Regions from separate parts of the Pantoea sp. B65 genome, predicted to be linked through region 2. Evidence: predicted binding sites of a transcription regulator. Region 2 holds the regulator's gene; each other region holds the start of a gene.
The links. The regulator sigma-54, encoded in region 2, starts transcription at its own class of promoters, with help from an activator protein. The targets are predictions, from matches to a motif close to GTTGGCACANNTTTCGCTNT.

Region 1 (5,616 bases), on a different contig from region 2:
TGCCGCCCAGCACCACAATGGCAAGGATCAGCGCCGATTCAAAGAAGGTGAAGGAGGTCGGGTTAACAAACCCCTGGTAGCTGGCAAAGAATACCCCAGCCACCCCGGCGGTAGACGCGCCGATCATAAAAGCCGAAAGCTTCACCAGCACATGGTTCAGCCCCAGCGAACGGCAGGCGATCTCATCTTCACGCAGTGCTTCCCAGGCCCGGCCTATCGGCATACGTGTCAGACGGTGTTTGATAAACAGCACCAGCAACACCACCAGAATCAGAACCGCGTAGATAAAGATAAATTTCAGGTTAGGATTGTATGTAGTATGCAGAAATTCATGGATCGGTATCCCGCCCTCCTTTGCGCGGCGGGCGAACTCCAGACCGAACAAGGTGGGAGCAGGAACCGATACGCCGTTCGGCCCGCCGGTGAAGCTCAGCCAGTTATTCAGTACCAGACGAATAATTTCACCAAAGCCCAGGGTCACTATCGCCAGATAGTCGCCATGCATGCGCAGCACCGGAAAACCCAGTAATGCCCCCGCCAGCGCCGCCATCATGGCGCCAAGCGGCAACATCGCCCAGAATCCCAGGCCGAGATACTGGTAGCCAAGCGCCAGACCATAAGCGCCAATGGCATAAAACGCCACATACCCCAGATCCAGCAACCCCGCCAGCCCGACCACAATATTCAGCCCCAGCCCGAGCAGCACATAGATCAGGCCGAGAATAGCAACGGTTAACAAGTATTTGGTCGCGACCAAAGGAAACAGCATCGCCAGTACCAGCAGCAGGGGAATAATCCAGCGCAGGTGCGATTTATGGTCTGCCGGGCGCACATACACACCATCGTCGGCATGTTCAAAACGGCTGGCAAATTTGCGCCCGCGGTTGCTTTGCAGCGTCAGACTTAACAGTAAGCGCCCGGCCATCACTACCCCTACCAGCACCGCCACGCGCAGCGGTGAGAGAGTGAAACTGTACCCCTTTAACACGATCCCGACGATCGGCCCAAACACCACCAGGGCGCACAACCCGGCTAATACCGTATCAATCAGGCATTGCCTGATATCCGGCCCCGACTTCAACGCAGCATCTGTCATCGTTTATCCCTCAAACCTTAGCCACCATTGGACGTCCCAATAGCCCCTGAGGGCGAAAAATCAAAATTACGATCAGCAAGGCAAACGAGAAAACATCTTTGTAATCAGAGTTCACCAGCCCGGCAAACTGCGCCTCAGCAACCCCCAGCAGTAAACCGCCGAGCATCGCGCCGGGCAACGAGCCAATTCCCCCCAGCACCGCTGCCGTAAAAGCTTTGATGCCGATGATAAATCCGGCATAGAAATCAAAAGTGCCGTAGTTCATGGTCACCAGCACTCCCGCCAGCCCGGCCATCGCCGCCCCGATAACAAACACCAGCGAGATAACCCGGTCGGTATTAATGCCCAGAATCGACGCCATGCGGCGATCCTGTTGGGTCGCGCGGCAAATTCGCCCGAGGCGCGTGAACTGAATAATCCAGGTCAGCAGCGCCATCCCCACCATCGCCGCCAGCAGAATAAATACTTTGGTCCAGGTGATTTGCACCACCCCATCGCCAACATCAAAGCGCAATACACCGGTCAGCAATGTCGGGATCCCCTGCTGGTTCGGTCCCTGGCTGATCTGTACGTAGTTTTGCAGGATCAGCGACATACCGATGGCCGAGATCAGCGGCGCAAGCCGTGTGGAGTTGCGTAACGGGCGATAAGCAATACGCTCGATCACCCAGCCGTAGACGCCGGTCACCACTATCGTGAAGATCAGGGTGCCAAAGATCAGTAGCGGAAAGGAGTCAATGCCAAAGAAGGAAAGAAGCCCGAGGCCAATGGCGCAGAGGTAAGCTGAGATCATATAGACTTCGCCATGGGCGAAGTTAATCATGCCGATAATGCCGTAAACCATGGTGTAGCCAATGGCAATCAGGCCATACACAGCGCCCAACGTCAGCCCGTTGACCAGCTGTTGCAGAAAGAAAGCATCCATTATGTACAGTCTCGCCTGTGATAAGGCAGCAAGGCTAAACCACCCTGGCTGCCTTCAGTGTCGCGACGTTCCACCCGGCGGCAGAACGGAGGGTCAGTACCGTTGCAGAAAGATTACAGCTGGTGGTACTGGCCTTTGTCATCCCACTGATAGACCACATAATCCGAGACTTTCAGGTCGCCCTTGCCATCCCAGGATTTCGGTCCCATCACGGTATTGACCGTATGCGATTTCAGCCATTCACTGGCTTTGGTATTGTCTTTTCCCGCGCCATTGTAGGCGGCCGCGATAGCCTGAATCGAGGCATAGGCATACAGCGTGTAGCCTTCCGGCTCAAATCCGCTGGCGCGGAATTTTTCAATCACTGATTTGCCGGCCGGAATGGTGCGCGGGTCATTACCAAAGGTCATCAATACGCCTTTGGTATACTGCGGGCCACCGGCGGCGGTGACCATTTCCGCAGTGACCACACAGTCACCAGAGAAGAATTTTGCCTGAACCCCCTGCTCACGCATCTGGCGCACCAGCGGACCGGCTTCCGGATGGCAGCCGCCGAAGTACACCACATCCGGTTTCAGCGCACCGATTTTGGTGACCAGGGCATTAAAATCTTTTTCACCGCGTGATAAGCCTTCATATAGCACTTCTTTGGTGCCGCGTTTTTCCAGCGCCGCTTTTGTTGCGTCGGCCAGCCCCTGGCCGTAGGTATCTTTGTCATGGATCACCGCAATTTTTTTCGCTTTCAGCACGTCCAGCATGTAGTCAGCGGCTACGACACCCTGCTGGTCGTCACGGCCGCACATACGAAACATGCCTTTCATACCGCGCTCAGTGATTTGCGGATTGGTCGATCCGGGGGTAATAGTCAGCACACCCGCTTCGTCATACACTTCCGAGGCCGGCATGGTTGAAGAGGAACAGAAGTGTCCGACCACGGCAGAGACTTTTGATTCATCCACCATACGGTTAGCCACCGCCACCGCCTGTTTCGGTTCACAGGCGTCATCCCCTTGCACCAGCACAATTTTTTCGCCTTTAATGCCGCCAGCCGCATTAATATCGGCCACAGCTTGTGAGGCGCCTTTCCAGTATTGCGCACCGTAAGTAGCGTTGGGGCCGGTAAAGGGGCCGGCGACGCCGATCATCACATCCGCATGCGCATATAACGCCGTACTTAAACAACCAGCAATGGCTACTTGAAGCGGTAACTTAATCAATTTCAAAGACATTCGGGTATTCCTCAGCACGGTTAATAACCAGGCGCCCATCAGTGGCGCGGGAGAAATCACTTACTTCGTCAATACATTGGGTTACGAGCGGGCCGCGAACGGCTGATATTTATTAAGCAAAAACTCCGCCAGGCAGCCAAAAACAGACAAATTCTTTTTGAAATGCGCCCTCTGCGGGGAACCCCGCGGAGATATCGCCATTCATCAGGCCTGCTTGTTGACTATCTGAGGAGAGAGTAGCCATCAGGTGGCTGGCTGGGATGCGCGGTGTCCTTACCGTCCAGAATCTTAAGCATAGCTGCACGAAAGTGGGGCTGCGCACCCCGATGGTGCAAAAATGCGGTGAACATCACCTGTCGCCGCTTTTTATGCGGCAAAGTAGGTTTGCGGTTTTCAGTGGCGTCACGACTCAGGCCAGAGTGAAAAAAATTGCACATATGTGCAATACGGTCACCGAAGCGTCATAAAGCGCCGATATATTCCTTCCTGTCTGAAACCAGAAAAGGAATATCTCAGTGAGCGCTGAAGCAGTTACCCGGCCAGAACCCTCATGGTGGTGTAAGTTACGACATACGCTGGCCATCGCCCGTCACGAACCGGCAAATCTGATTGGTATCCTGCTGATCGTACTTTTTACGTGGATTATTCTGGCGCCGGTATTATCCATCCTGCTGGATGCCATCGTGGTGCAAAACGGTGACAGCGCGCGCGTCCAGGCTGCCGAAGGCGCCTTTACGCCTTACTATCTGCTGCGTACCCTCGCCTCACGCATGTCCGGACTGCTGCTGTGGACACCGCTCATCAATACCCTTGCCGTCGCGACCAGCACCATGCTGGCGGCGCTGACGATTGGTGTGACCTTAGCCTGGCTGGTTAACCGCACCGATATGGCCGGGCGCAAAGGGTTCGCGACGCTGCTCATTGTGCCATTTATGTTGCCATCCTGGACCTTTGCCCTTGCCTGGACCACGATTTTTAAAAACCATACCGTCGGCGGCCAACCCGGCTGGCTGGAAACGCTTGGTATCCATACCCCGAACTGGCTGGCTTATGGCTATTTCCCGGTCGTGGCGATTATGGTGCTGCACTACTCGCCGCTGGTGATCCTGATCGTCGGCAACGCCCTGAAACGCATGGACACCCAGCTGGAAGATTGCGCCCGGGTACTTGGCGCATCGCGGCGGATTATTGCGCTGAAGATTATTGTGCCGCTGGTACGTCCGGCGTTGCTATCCGCCGCCCTACTCATTTTTGCTGACTGTATCGGCGAGTTCGCCATTCCTTATATTCTCGGCCTGCCCGTCCATTTTGATACGCTGTCCACTGGCTTATACCGCGCGCTGGGATCGCGCCAGAACGGTGTGGCAGCGGTTATTGCGGCGGTGATTATGCTGATGGGCATGATCACGCTGCTACTGGATATGCGTATGCTGCGCGAAGCCAAACGTTTTGTGACGGTCGGCGGCAAAAGCGGCATGGATCGCCGTCGTCATCTTGGCCGCTGGCGTTTTACTACTGCCATTATCCCGCTGATTTTTGTGCTTCCGGGCGTTGCCATTCCGCTGCTTACCCTGTTTTTTTCCACCATTATGAAGGTGCCGGGTCGTTTCAGCGCCGATAACTTTACCTTTGATTTCTGGATTGGGCACAACCTCGATACGGTGGCCCTGCATAACGGGATTTTGCTGACGCCTGAGTTCTGGCGCGCGCTGCTCAATACCGTCGTGATTGTCGGTTCCGCCTCGCTGACCTCTGGCGTGCTGGGTTTACTGGTGGGCTATGCGGTGATCCGCTGCTCCATACGCTGGGTCGGTGGGTTTCTGCGCCAGATCACCTTTCTGCCCTACCTGGTTCCCGGCATTGCCTTTGCCGCCGCCTTCCTGTCGCTGTTTGCCATCGCCCGTGGCCCGCTGCCCGCCCTGTATGGCACGCCGATCATTCTGGTGATGGCCTTAATCGCGGAAAAAATGCCCTATGCCAGCCGTTCGGGGATTGCTGCGATGACACAGCTGGGCAAAGAACCGGAGGAAGCCGCGCGCATTGCTGGCGCCGGATGGTTCACCCGTATCGGGCGGATTGTGATCCCGATACAGGCCGCACCGCTGACCACCGGCATCCTGCTGCCGTTTATTTCGGGTATTAAAGGCGTCAGCCTGTTCATCATTCTGGCGATCCCGGCCACTGACGTGCTTACCACCTATTCCTTGCGCCTGATTGATTATAACTACCAGCAAGCCGCCAACGCCGTCGTATTAATGATCGCGCTAATTTCATGGGCCGGAACGGTACTGATCCAGAAAATATCCGGTACCGGTCTGGCTGAAGGTTTGGAGAACTGAAATGCCTGTGATTACCCTGCATAACCT
Region 2 (5,616 bases):
TGCACCGGCCATCATGGAGGCATTTATGCCGCGCGGACGCAGGTTTAATCCTCGTCAAAACCAGCATTAAACAACTCGATAACCGCCATCAGGGCCTTCTCTTCATCGGGTCCGCTGGCTTCAATTTCAATATGCCCGCCTTTTGCTGAATCCAGCATCAGCAACGCTATCACGCTGCTGGCTTCCGCTTCGGTACCGGCTTCGTTACGCAGCAAAACCTCGGCGTCGAAACTTTGTACCAATTCAAACAACTTCATCGCCGGGCGCGCGTGCATGCCCAGCCGGTTTTGAATTTCCACAGTTTGCTTTACGGTCATGATTTACGTTTTTCCAGCGTGCGATGGCGAGACTGAACATTTTTACCACGTGAACGGAAATAATCTGCCAGCTGCTCCGCAATGTAGACTGAACGGTGTTTGCCACCGGTACAGCCAATTGCCACCGTCAGGTAGCTGCGGTTATTGGTTTCCAGCATCGGCAGCCAGAGCTCAAGGTAACTGCGGGTTTGATAGATAAAGTTATGCACTTCGGTATGGCGATCGAGAAACGCCGCTACCGGGCGATCTAGACCGGTCATTGGACGCAGTTTCGGATCCCAGTGCGGGTTCGGCAAAAAGCGTACGTCGAACACATAGTCGGCATCAATCGGAATACCGTGTTTAAAGCCGAAGGATTCGAACACCATGGTCAGCTCACGTTCGCGTTTACCCAGCAGTCGCGTGCGCAGCATCTCAGCCAGTTCGTGCACTGACATCTCTGAGGTGTCGATAATCAGATCGGCACGCGAGCGTAACGGCTCCAGCAGATCGCTCTCTTCATCAATGGCGCTCTCCAGCGACAAATTTTTACTGGAGAGCGGGTGAAGACGTCGCGTATCGCTGTAACGCCGGATCAGGGTGTTACGATCGGCATCAAGAAACAGTAGCTGCGGCGAAAAGCTGTCAGGGAGACTGTTCAGCGCCTTCTCAAAAACCTCAGGCGATTCCGGCATGTTACGTACATCGATGCTGACCGCCGCAGATATGTTGCGATCGGCCAGTGAGTTCGCTAATTCAGGCAGTAACACTACCGGCAGGTTATCGACACAGTAAAAACCCATGTCCTCCAGTGCGCGCAGTGCAACCGATTTGCCTGAACCAGAACGACCGCTGACGATCATCAGCACCATTAAATATTCTCCCGATTAGAACGACCGAACAGCCGTGCAAAAATCTTATACCTTTCATCTTTCAAGTCGCAGGTGTCTTGCACTCCAGTGACCTATTGCTCTCAGTCGCTGGGAGATTCACTCGCTTACCGCCTTCCTGCAACCCGAAATCTATTGGCCAGAGTGGTTCTCTTCCTGACTCTCAGTAATGATCTGGTACAGCTCTTCATCGCTTTGCGCACTGCGCAAGCGGCGACAAACGGTTTTATCCGCCAGACGTTTCGCCACCAGTGATAGCGTATGCAAATGCGTTTTACACTGATCGGCCGGCACAAGCAGGGCGAACAGCAGATCCACAGGCTGATTATCAATGGCATCAAAAGCAATAGGCTGATCAAGGCGGATAAACACGCCCACCGCGCGCAGGGTATCCTCTTCCAGTTTACCGTGCGGTATAGCGATACCGTTACCGATGCCGGTACTCCCCATACGTTCGCGAGTCAGAATCGCTTCAAAGATGGTCTGGTGCGGAAGGTTCAGCTGTTTGGCTGCCAACTCGCTGATAATTTCCAGCGCCCGCTTTTTGCTCTGGCAGTGTACGCCGCTGCGGGTGCAGTCAACGCTCAGAACAGAGCTTAATTCCAGTGTTATATCATTGTTCATCATAGTTTCACTTACGTGTTCACTTATGCTGGCTCATCATCTTACTTTACTCGTCATCCGTCGGGAAAAGCAGCTATTTATTGCCGGCAATCTGTGCTGTTGGCCTGGCGCCGGGAGTAAGGCAGCGGGACGTTTCCCCTGCCATATCAAATGGGGCGAATCAATTCGCCCCGGGCCTTTGTCCAGTTACCGATCGAGCAAAGGTGAATTAGTGTTGTTTTAACTTGTCTTTATGTTTGGTCAGCTGCCGGGAGAGTTTATCAATTAACCCGTCAATTGCCGCGTACATATCCACCGCTTCCGAGGTTGCGTGCAACTCTCCTCCATTCACATGCAGCGTTGCATCAGCCACCTGGGTGACCTTTTCAACTTTCAGAACAATATAGACCTGATTTATTCGATCAAAATATTGTTCCAGTTTGGCAAATTTGCTATTCACGAAATCGCGTAACGGTTCAGTGATCTCAACATGTTGCCCTGTGATATTTAGCTGCATAGTGTCTTCCTTCTCAGTTCAGATCAAACCAATTGCTTGCGCTGGTTTGAAGGCGGGATGGATAAAGACTCTCGGTACTTTGCCACAGTGCGTCGCGCCACCATGATGCCCTGTTCAGATAGCATGGTAGTTAACTTGCTGTCGCTTAGCGGTTTAGCGGGATTCTCCGCCGAGATAAGTTTCTTCACCAGGGCGCGGATCGCGGTGGAAGAGGCTTCGCCTCCGCCCTCGGTATTCACATGGCTGGAGAAGAAATACTTCAGTTCAAAAATGCCACGCGGACTGTGAAGGTACTTCTGGGTGGTCACGCGCGAGATTGTTGATTCATGCATATCGACGGCGGAGGCAATATCTGCCAGCACCATCGGACGCATAAATTCTTCGCCCTGTTCGAAAAAGGCCTGTTGTTGTTCCACAATGCAGCGCGTCACCTTCAGTAAGGTGTCATTGCGGCTTTCCAGGCTCTTAATCAGCCATTTGGCTTCTTGCAGGTTGCTGCGGATAAATTGGGTATCGCTGTCGTTGCGGGTGCCGCCACCGAGTGAGGCGTAATGCTGGTTGATTTTCAGGCGTGGCACGCTGTCCGCATTCAGTTCGACTACCCAGCGAACGCCGATTTTACGCACCAGCACGTCCGGGATAACATATTCCGGCTCGCTGGTATTGATCGACTGGCCTGGACGCGGATCGAGTGACTGGATCAGCATCATCGCGCCTTTCAGTACCTCTTCCTTCAGCCGGGTGACGCGCATCAGGCTGCGGAAATCATGATTGGCCAGCAGATCGAGATGCTCACTAACGATTAAACGCGCTTCTTTCAGCAACGGCGCATCAGCAGGGTATTGGGACAGCTGAACCAGCAGACAATCGCGCAGATCGCGGGCGCCAACGCCGATCGGATCAAAGCGCTGGATACGTTTCAGCACCGCTTCCACTTCATCCATCGCCAGATCTTCATCACCAATGCTGTCGCGGATCTCTTCGAGGCTGGCGGTAAGGTAGCCGGTGTCGTCAATCGCATCGACGATTGAGGTGGCGATAGCCCGATCGGTATCGGTAAAGGGGGTCAGTTCAACCTGCCACATCAGATAGTCCTGCAGTGTCTGAGTGGTCTCGCCCTGATAAACCGGCAGTTCTTCGTCATGATAATCGGTACCGGTACCTGAGGGGGTACCTGCGGTATAAATCTCATCCCAGGTTGCATCAAGCGGTAGCTCTTCCGGCATATCCTTCTGTTCAAGCGCTTCGCGGGTATCAAGAGCTTCACTCTCCTGATATTCGCGCGCGTCAATCTCTTCATGGATGTCGGTTTGCTCAAGCAATGGGTTGCTTTCCAGCGCCAGCTGTATTTCCTGCTGGAGTTCAAGCGTAGAAAGTTGCAGCAAACGAATGGCCTGCTGCAATTGCGGCGTCATCGCTAGCTGTTGGCTAAGCCTGAGTTGCAAACCTTGCTTCATATTCAGGATACAAATTCCTAAGAAAACATGCGTGAAACAAACACCATATCAGAGTCTGAACTCTTCACCCAAATAGACGCGCTTAACTTGTTCATCAGCCAGTACTTCTTCAGGGGTCCCATGGGCAATCAGATGCCCCTGACTGACAATATACGCCCGCTCACACACCGCCAGCGTTTCGCGGACGTTGTGGTCGGTAATCAAAACACCCAGCCCGCTGTCACGCAGATGCTCGATAATTTTTTTTATATCAATTACCGAGATCGGGTCGACGCCGGCGAAGGGCTCATCCAGCAGGATAAATTTCGGATTGGCGGCCAGCGCACGTGCGATTTCCACACGGCGACGTTCACCACCGGAGAGCGACTGACCCATGTTGTCGCGCAGATGTTCGATATGAAACTCTTCCATCAGCTCTTTCGCACGGTCTTCGCGTTGCTCGCTGGTTAAGTCTTCACGAATCTGTAGTACTGCCATCAGGTTATCGTAGACGCTGAGACGCCGGAAAATGGAGGCTTCCTGCGGCAAATAGCCGATGCCACGGCGCGCACGGGCGTGCAGCGGCAGAATGCTGATATCTTCATCGTCGATGACAATGCGGCCTGCATCGCGCGGCACAATGCCCACCACCATGTAAAAGGTGGTGGTTTTACCGGCGCCGTTTGGCCCCAGCAAACCCACGATTTCGCCAGACTTAACTTGCAGACTGACATCTTCCACCACACGACGGCCTTTATAGGCCTTCGCCAGGTTTTCAGCGATTAATGTTGCCATAACGAATTAGTTACTCTTTTTTTGACCGTTAGACGGCGTGCCTTTGTCCTGCAGCTGCGAAGGTACCAGTACGGTAGTCACGCGTTTGCCACTGTTGCCATAGGCCTGCATCTTCTGCTCTTTCACCAAATAAGTGATGCGATCGCCCTTCACATTGCTATCAAGTTGTTCAAGGTAAGCATTACCGGTGAGCTCAACCAGATCTTTCGCCAGTTCATAGTGCATTTTCTGCGCATGGCCCTGTACCGGTTTACCGTTGTCTTGCATCTGGTAAAAAGTCGCCGGTTCGCCCCAGGCGTCAACGATAGTCTTGCTGCTATCGCCGCCCGGGCGTGTGACCACCACTTTATCCGCAGTAATTTTAATGGTGCCCTGGGTGACGATAACTTTGCCGGTAAAGGTTGCCACGTTGCCCTGCATATCAAGAGCCTGATTTTCCGAATCAATATTGACCGGCTTATCTGAATCGCCAGTCAGAGCAAAGGCGGGAAGGCTGGCGGCGAACAGTGCGCCGATAAGCAGTAACTTAAGACTGTGGTTGTGATGCATTTTGAATTTCATAAGAGGTTTTGACCTTTTCAAGCAACTCGGCAGTTTTCGTCCGCAAATTTCCACGCATCTTCATACCGGTAGAGTTAAAGCTGCGGCCATAAAGGGTGACCTGGTCTTCCGATGTGACATCCTGAGTGACCAGGTTTACCTGAGCATTATCGGTTTTAATTCGCTCAAGTTGAGAGTCCTGGGTAAGACTATTCACTTCGACATGACCATACAGATAGAGTTTACGGTCCTTCGTCAGTTTGGCTTTATCTGAGCGCACTGACCATGTTGGCACTTTGTTTTCGTCGTAGGTGGTCATAATGGGATTATCAAACCAGCTGACTTCATCCGCGGCAAAGTAGGTCACCTTATCCGATACCAGCTTATAATTCAGGCCGCCCAGCGGGTTGTAGACCACGGTACTGGAATTGGCACTGGTATAGGTCGGTTCCTGATTGTTACTGGCAACCTGCTCCTGATCGTCATTGCCCGTCAGATTCCAGCCGACCAGCACAATGGCAATCAGAGCCAGTAACAGC
Region 3 (5,616 bases), on a different contig from region 2:
ATTTAAGCTACGACAACAGGCTAAAAACACATGGCTGTGATCCTGGCAAACCCCGGTCCCGGCGGCAAATACTTTCGCTGCGGTATCGGTCACAATTGTGCTACCTGGCTGGTATGGCATTTTTAGCAGCAGTTCCCCCATCAGGGTTTCCAGGCTCGCCAGCGGCGCATCGGCACGATAATAGCGTCGGGCAAAATCACGAATCGCGCCGTCTGGCTGGGTCAGCGGGCTGAGGCGCAGAAAGATCAGCGGTGACAGGATGCACTCCGGATCGGGCGCCATTTCAACCTCATCATAAATCTCCACCACCCCGCGCGCCTCAATTTCCAGCAGCTGATGCGGTTTATCCATGGTCAGCACGTGCAGCACATTGCCGTAGGTATCAGTGGTGCAGATGGCGTCCTCCGGCAGGATCAGCTGCCAGGAGATAATACGTTGATGTACCGAATCCTGGGGCGTCAGACGCAGATATTGCGTACTGCTTTTTACCAGACTCTCGTAGGTATAAGCGGTTTTATGTTCAATATTCAGCTTCATTTTGCCTCCAGATAGGTCAGATTAATGCTCTCGGCGAGGGTGTTAATGTCGCTGAGAAAACGGCTCAGCCAGCTGGTTAATCCCGACCGGGTCAGCGTTTCGTAACTGCTAAAGCGCATTTCCGCATGCAGCACGCTCACCAGATAGCGCGGCCGGTCGTCGCCGCTGCTGCCAATTAACCCGAGCTGATTATCAATCTCTTCTATGCAGGCACGCAGGGAACGCGGGCTTTCATTCCGCAGGATCAGCATCTCATTGACGTTTTCCGCCATCAGCTGTTGTTTAAAAATAGAGTTATAGGCTTCACGTGCCGATACCGCGCGCAGTAAGGTGTCGAGTCGGTAATATTCACGCACCGAATCGTCATGCTTCTCCAGCAGGTACTGGTTGATATTCAGCAGGCGTGCAGTGCAGTCACTACGCTCCAGCAGGGTACCAAGACGAATAAACGACATCGCATCGCCGCGCATCAACGTACCAAACATCGCGCCACGAAACAGATGAGAGCGTTCTTTCACCCAGTCAAAGAAACTGTCGGCGCCGGCATTAGTTACCCCTTTGCGGCGGATATTACGAATATCGATCCAGCTGGAGTTGATACTTTCCCACACTTCCGATGACAGGCTGCCGCGCACCGCATGGGCGTTGTTCCATGCCGACTGCAGGCAACTGAAGATGCTGCCCGGATTACGCTCATCAAGCACAAAAAATTTAAACAGCTGCGACATGGTCAGCTGATCATTCAGGGTATCAAACAACGCTTTGGTGCCGGTCAGCGTCAGCGGCACCAGCAATTCATCCTCATGGCTGCCACGAACCGGCATCAGCGACAGACGGTTCGTCACATCGAGAATACGGGCGATGTTCTCCGCGCGCTCCAGATAGCGCGCCATCCAATAGAGCCCACTGGCTGTGCGGCTTAACATGATGCATCATCCTCCAGAACCCAGGTATCCTTAGTGCCACCGCCCTGTGACGAGTTCACCACCAGTGAACCTTCACTTAACGCCACCCGGGTGAGCCCACCCGGCACCAGCCGCATTTCCGCACCGCTGAGGGCAAAAGGACGTAAATCGATATGGCGCGGCGCCAGGCCGTTATCAATAAATGTCGGACAGGTCGAGAGCGCCAGTGTGTTCTGCGCAATATAGTTTTCCGGCTTCGCCAGCAACAGCGCGCGGAAATCTTCCAGCTGCTTTTTGCTGGCGACCGGGCCGATTAACATGCCGTAGCCACCGGCGCCATGTACCTCTTTCACCACCAGCTGCGGCAGATTTGCCAGCACCCAGGAGAGATCTTGCGGACGGCGGCACTGCCAGGTCGGCACATTATTCAGTATCGGATCTTCATCGAGATAAAAGCGAATCATATCCGGCACATAAGGATAGATGGATTTATCGTCCGCTACGCCGGTGCCAATGGCATTCGCCAGCACCACGTTCCCGGCGCGATACACCGACAGCAGCCCCGGCACGCCAAGCATCGAGTCCGGGCGAAAAGCCAGCGGATCGAGGAAAGCGTCATCAACGCGGCGGTAGATCACATCCACTTTGCACGGACCTGCGGTAGTGCGCATCAGCACTGCGCCATCTTTAACAAACAGATCGGCGCTCTCCACCAGCTCAACCCCCATCTGCTGGGCCAGGAAGCTGTGCTCAAAATAGGCGCTGTTAAAACGCCCGGGGGTCAGCACCACCACCACCGGATCATTGATCGGCGTGCTTTCGCGCAGGGTTTGCAGCAGATGCGAGGGGTAGCGCTCCACCGGCGCAATACGCTGCTGGGCAAACAGCTCAGGATAGAGCCGCATCATCATTTTGCGGTTTTCCAGCATATAAGAGACGCCGGACGGGGTGCGTAGGTTATCTTCCAGTACGTAATATTCGCCATCGTTGTTACGCACCATATCGACGCCGACAATATGCGCGTAGATCTTACGGTGCAGATCGACCCCCTGCATACAGGGCTGATACTGATCGTTTACCATCACCTGTTCCGGCGGAATAATGCCCGCTTTCAGAATATGCTGTTGATGGTAGATATCATGAAGAAAGGCATTCAGCGCCTGAACGCGCTGGCAGATGCCGCGATCGAGCATTGCCCATTCGCTGGCGGGTATAATCCTCGGCACACTATCGAACGGAATCAGCCGTTCGGCGCCATCGTCGTCACCATACACATTGAAAGTGATCCCCAGGCGATGAAACAGCAGTTCGGCCTCTTCACGCTTGCGCGCAATGGCTTCCTTATCTGCCTGTTTTAACCAGTTCCAGTATTCGCGGTAATGCTGGCGATATTGGCCATCGTTCAGCAACATCTCATCATAAAAATTTGACGCCAGTTCATAGCTTTGATTCATGATTTCCCTACCGCTGTCAGTGAACCCAACTATTGTTTTGCACAAAGTGTGCCAGTCAGCTAAAAGTGTAGCCGTTACAATACGCAGCGGGTGAATTCGCAGCTGGCGAAAGGGAAGAAATGTCAGCGGTAGCGCCTGTCTGCGCAGCCGCTGCGGGGAGATAAGCTGGCGGCATCAGCCGCCCGTGGCCGGTAACCGTCTCTGAACCGGCTTGATCCTGCAATATACGGCAGCTATTGCACCATTACAGTGCGGAGCGAGCCGACTTCGCCAGTGGATGCCAGATATCGGTAACCGCACCGAAACCGCCGGTGATCGGGTCAGCGTGCGGCATCGGCACCCGTTTAATGTTCTCGATGGCCTGCGCCATTTTGCTTTTGTCATCGATCAGGGTGTCGGGCAGCATACCTTCCGGATAAGCGCCAATGGCAAAAAAATCATCACTGGCGGCAACCTGCTGATGGCCCACGCCCGCCGGGATCAGCACCGCATCACCAGCATGCAGCGTCACCATACGCCCACTCTCGCCACCAAACAGAATTTCTGCCCAACCGGCACAGATGCCCAGCAGCTCATGACTGTTGGAGTGATAGTGGCTGTACGGAAAGACCTGATCGCGCCAGTTCGGTGGCCAGCCATTATAAGTAAACATGGTGGTGAAGTAGGCGGCGATATCGTCCACATCCGGCACGGTGCTCGGATAGATAATCAGCGGTAACAGATTATTCGGGATACCATTGGAGGGAGTAGCTAACATCAGATGCTGCGGATTACCCGAGGCACCGGCAGCAAAAGTCCCTGTCGAAAATGACATCAGCAGCAGCAGATTACTCGTAGATGGGAACATATGACTTCTCCCGTTAAAATAAAAGTCGATATATTCAGTGTGGCAGTAAATAACAGAGGTGCAACAAAAATCATAGTCTTCCCGGTCACAAAATCACTTAATTTTTATTCACTTAAGCTAAATTGCGCCGGGCAGGCAAAAAAAACGCTGGCGAAGTCCACCGGCAGCATCCCTTACCGGGTTCAGGGCCGCAGCAGACTATGGCCTGATACGTTCGGTCGCCGGTTTCACCACCCGTTCGCCGTGGTGGCCATAAAACTGATAGAGCGTATCGGCGGCAGCTTTAGTCAGCACCATAATTTCGATGCGGCGATTGCTGGCGCCCAGCGGATCTTCCGCATCAATCGGCATACGTGCCGCCATGGCGTTAACCTGAATAATACGATCGTGTTCCACGCCGCCCTTTTCCAGCGCGCGCCGCGCCGCTAATGCGCGGTCGCCCGACAGGTTCCAGTTGTTATAACTGGCATGATCGCTGTAAGGCGCAGCATCGGTATGGCCGCTGATCATGATTTGATTATCGATCCGGTTAAATACCGGCGCTAATTCCGTAATCAGACGCTGGAAATAGGGTGTCAGCTCAGCGCTGCCGCGTGGAAACATCATGCGATTGTGGTCGTCATGCAGCAGAATGCGCAGCCCGTGCGGCACCTTCTCCAGCGACAGGTTGCTCTGGGCGCTAAAATCGGCGGTGATACGCATAATCACTTCACTTAATTCCTGCAGCTCACGGTCGGAACGGGACAGCACGCTATCCAGCGCTTCCGGTCCGGTTTCTGTCGCAGCAACATGAACCGGCGCATTCGCCTCCTCCTCTGGCGGCGTCTCATCGGCGATGGCGGTTTTAATCTGCGGCGCCGCCACATCGGTGGCCATCATATCCGGCCCTTTTCCCGAATCAAAGGGAATCGGTTTATACGCTGAACCATCAAAAAAGGTAATGCCATGCAGCTGCGCAATAATCTGGTTACGCTCATCCTGCGAAACGGCGCCAATAATCCACAGCACCATAAACAACGCCATCAGCGCCAGCATAAAATCGGCAAACGCCACTTTCCATGCCCCGGTATGAACGCCGTGATGCGCTTTACGCCCGCCACGCTTCACAATAATCGTGGCATGCTTTGCCGATCTCATGACACACCTTCACTGATTTGATTGACCCAGCCATCGAGTTTGGCAAAGGTCGGTTTCATATCCAGCGGCAGCATTTTGCGCCCGGCATCGACCGCCAGCAGCGTCGGCTTACCGGCGACATGATTAATCAGTACGGTACGGATACAGACATACACCGTCATACGCCGCTTCATCGCCTGCTCCATGGCGTTCGCCGCCGGATCCATCAGGCAGTAACAGAAGAATACGCCAAGGAAAGTACCCACCAGCGCCGCCGAGACTTTCAGGCCGATCAGCGCGATCGAACCATCAATCGAGTGCAGGGTAATAATCACCCCCAGCACCGCGGCGCAGATACCAAAACCGGGCATGGCTTCGGCGGTACGCTGCAGCGAGCGCGAAGGCACCATTAGCTCCTCCTCCACCGCTTCCAGCTCCGCCTCGAGGATACTTTCCAGTTCATGGGCATTGATTTTGCCCATCGCCATCAGGCGGAAGTTATCGGAGATAAAAGTAATAAACTCTTTATCTTTCAGCAGCAGCGGATATTTCTGGAACAATGGGCTATTTTCCGGCACCTCTATATGCTCATCCAGCACTTTAAGGCCGCCATCCTGCACCAGTTCCAGCAGCTCATATAACAGCATTAGCAGTTCCTTCTGGAATTCCACCGTATGTTCGTTTTTACGAACCGCAGACTTCAGCTGTTTAATAATCCCTTTCAGTACGTGACGCGGGTTAGCAATTACCATGGCGC

Region 1: the regulator sigma-54 is predicted to act here: its motif matches at 3,364-3,383, upstream of JWF83_RS19620 (branched-chain amino acid ABC transporter substrate-binding protein).
Region 3: the regulator sigma-54 is predicted to act here: its motif matches at 2,933-2,952, upstream of JWF83_RS00485 (circularly permuted type 2 ATP-grasp protein).

The regions. Positions count from the first base shown of each region.
Region 1 covers NZ_JAHXPU010000039.1:295,927-301,542, reverse strand. The annotation lists gene livM (high-affinity branched-chain amino acid ABC transporter permease LivM) at 1-1,096, opposite strand, end outside; gene JWF83_RS19625 (ABC transporter permease subunit) at 1,107-2,021, opposite strand; gene JWF83_RS19620 (branched-chain amino acid ABC transporter substrate-binding protein) at 2,135-3,250, opposite strand; gene JWF83_RS19615 (ABC transporter permease) at 3,766-5,589, shown strand; gene JWF83_RS19610 (ABC transporter ATP-binding protein) at 5,591-5,616, shown strand, end outside.
Region 2 covers NZ_JAHXPU010000011.1:288,253-293,868, reverse strand. The annotation lists gene npr (PTS phosphocarrier protein NPr) at 45-317, opposite strand; gene rapZ (RNase adapter RapZ) at 314-1,168, opposite strand; gene ptsN (PTS IIA-like nitrogen regulatory protein PtsN) at 1,319-1,810, opposite strand; gene hpf (ribosome hibernation promoting factor) at 2,019-2,306, opposite strand; gene rpoN (RNA polymerase factor sigma-54) at 2,330-3,763, opposite strand; gene lptB (LPS export ABC transporter ATP-binding protein) at 3,812-4,537, opposite strand; gene lptA (lipopolysaccharide ABC transporter substrate-binding protein LptA) at 4,544-5,098, opposite strand; gene lptC (LPS export ABC transporter periplasmic protein LptC) at 5,064-5,616, opposite strand, start outside.
Region 3 covers NZ_JAHXPU010000008.1:14,460-20,075, forward strand. The annotation lists gene JWF83_RS00475 (transglutaminase family protein) at 1-537, opposite strand, end outside; gene JWF83_RS00480 (alpha-E domain-containing protein) at 534-1,463, opposite strand; gene JWF83_RS00485 (circularly permuted type 2 ATP-grasp protein) at 1,457-2,896, opposite strand; gene JWF83_RS00490 (cupin domain-containing protein) at 3,141-3,743, opposite strand; gene lafU (putative lateral flagellar export/assembly protein LafU) at 3,942-4,880, opposite strand; gene motA (flagellar motor stator protein MotA) at 4,877-5,616, opposite strand, start outside.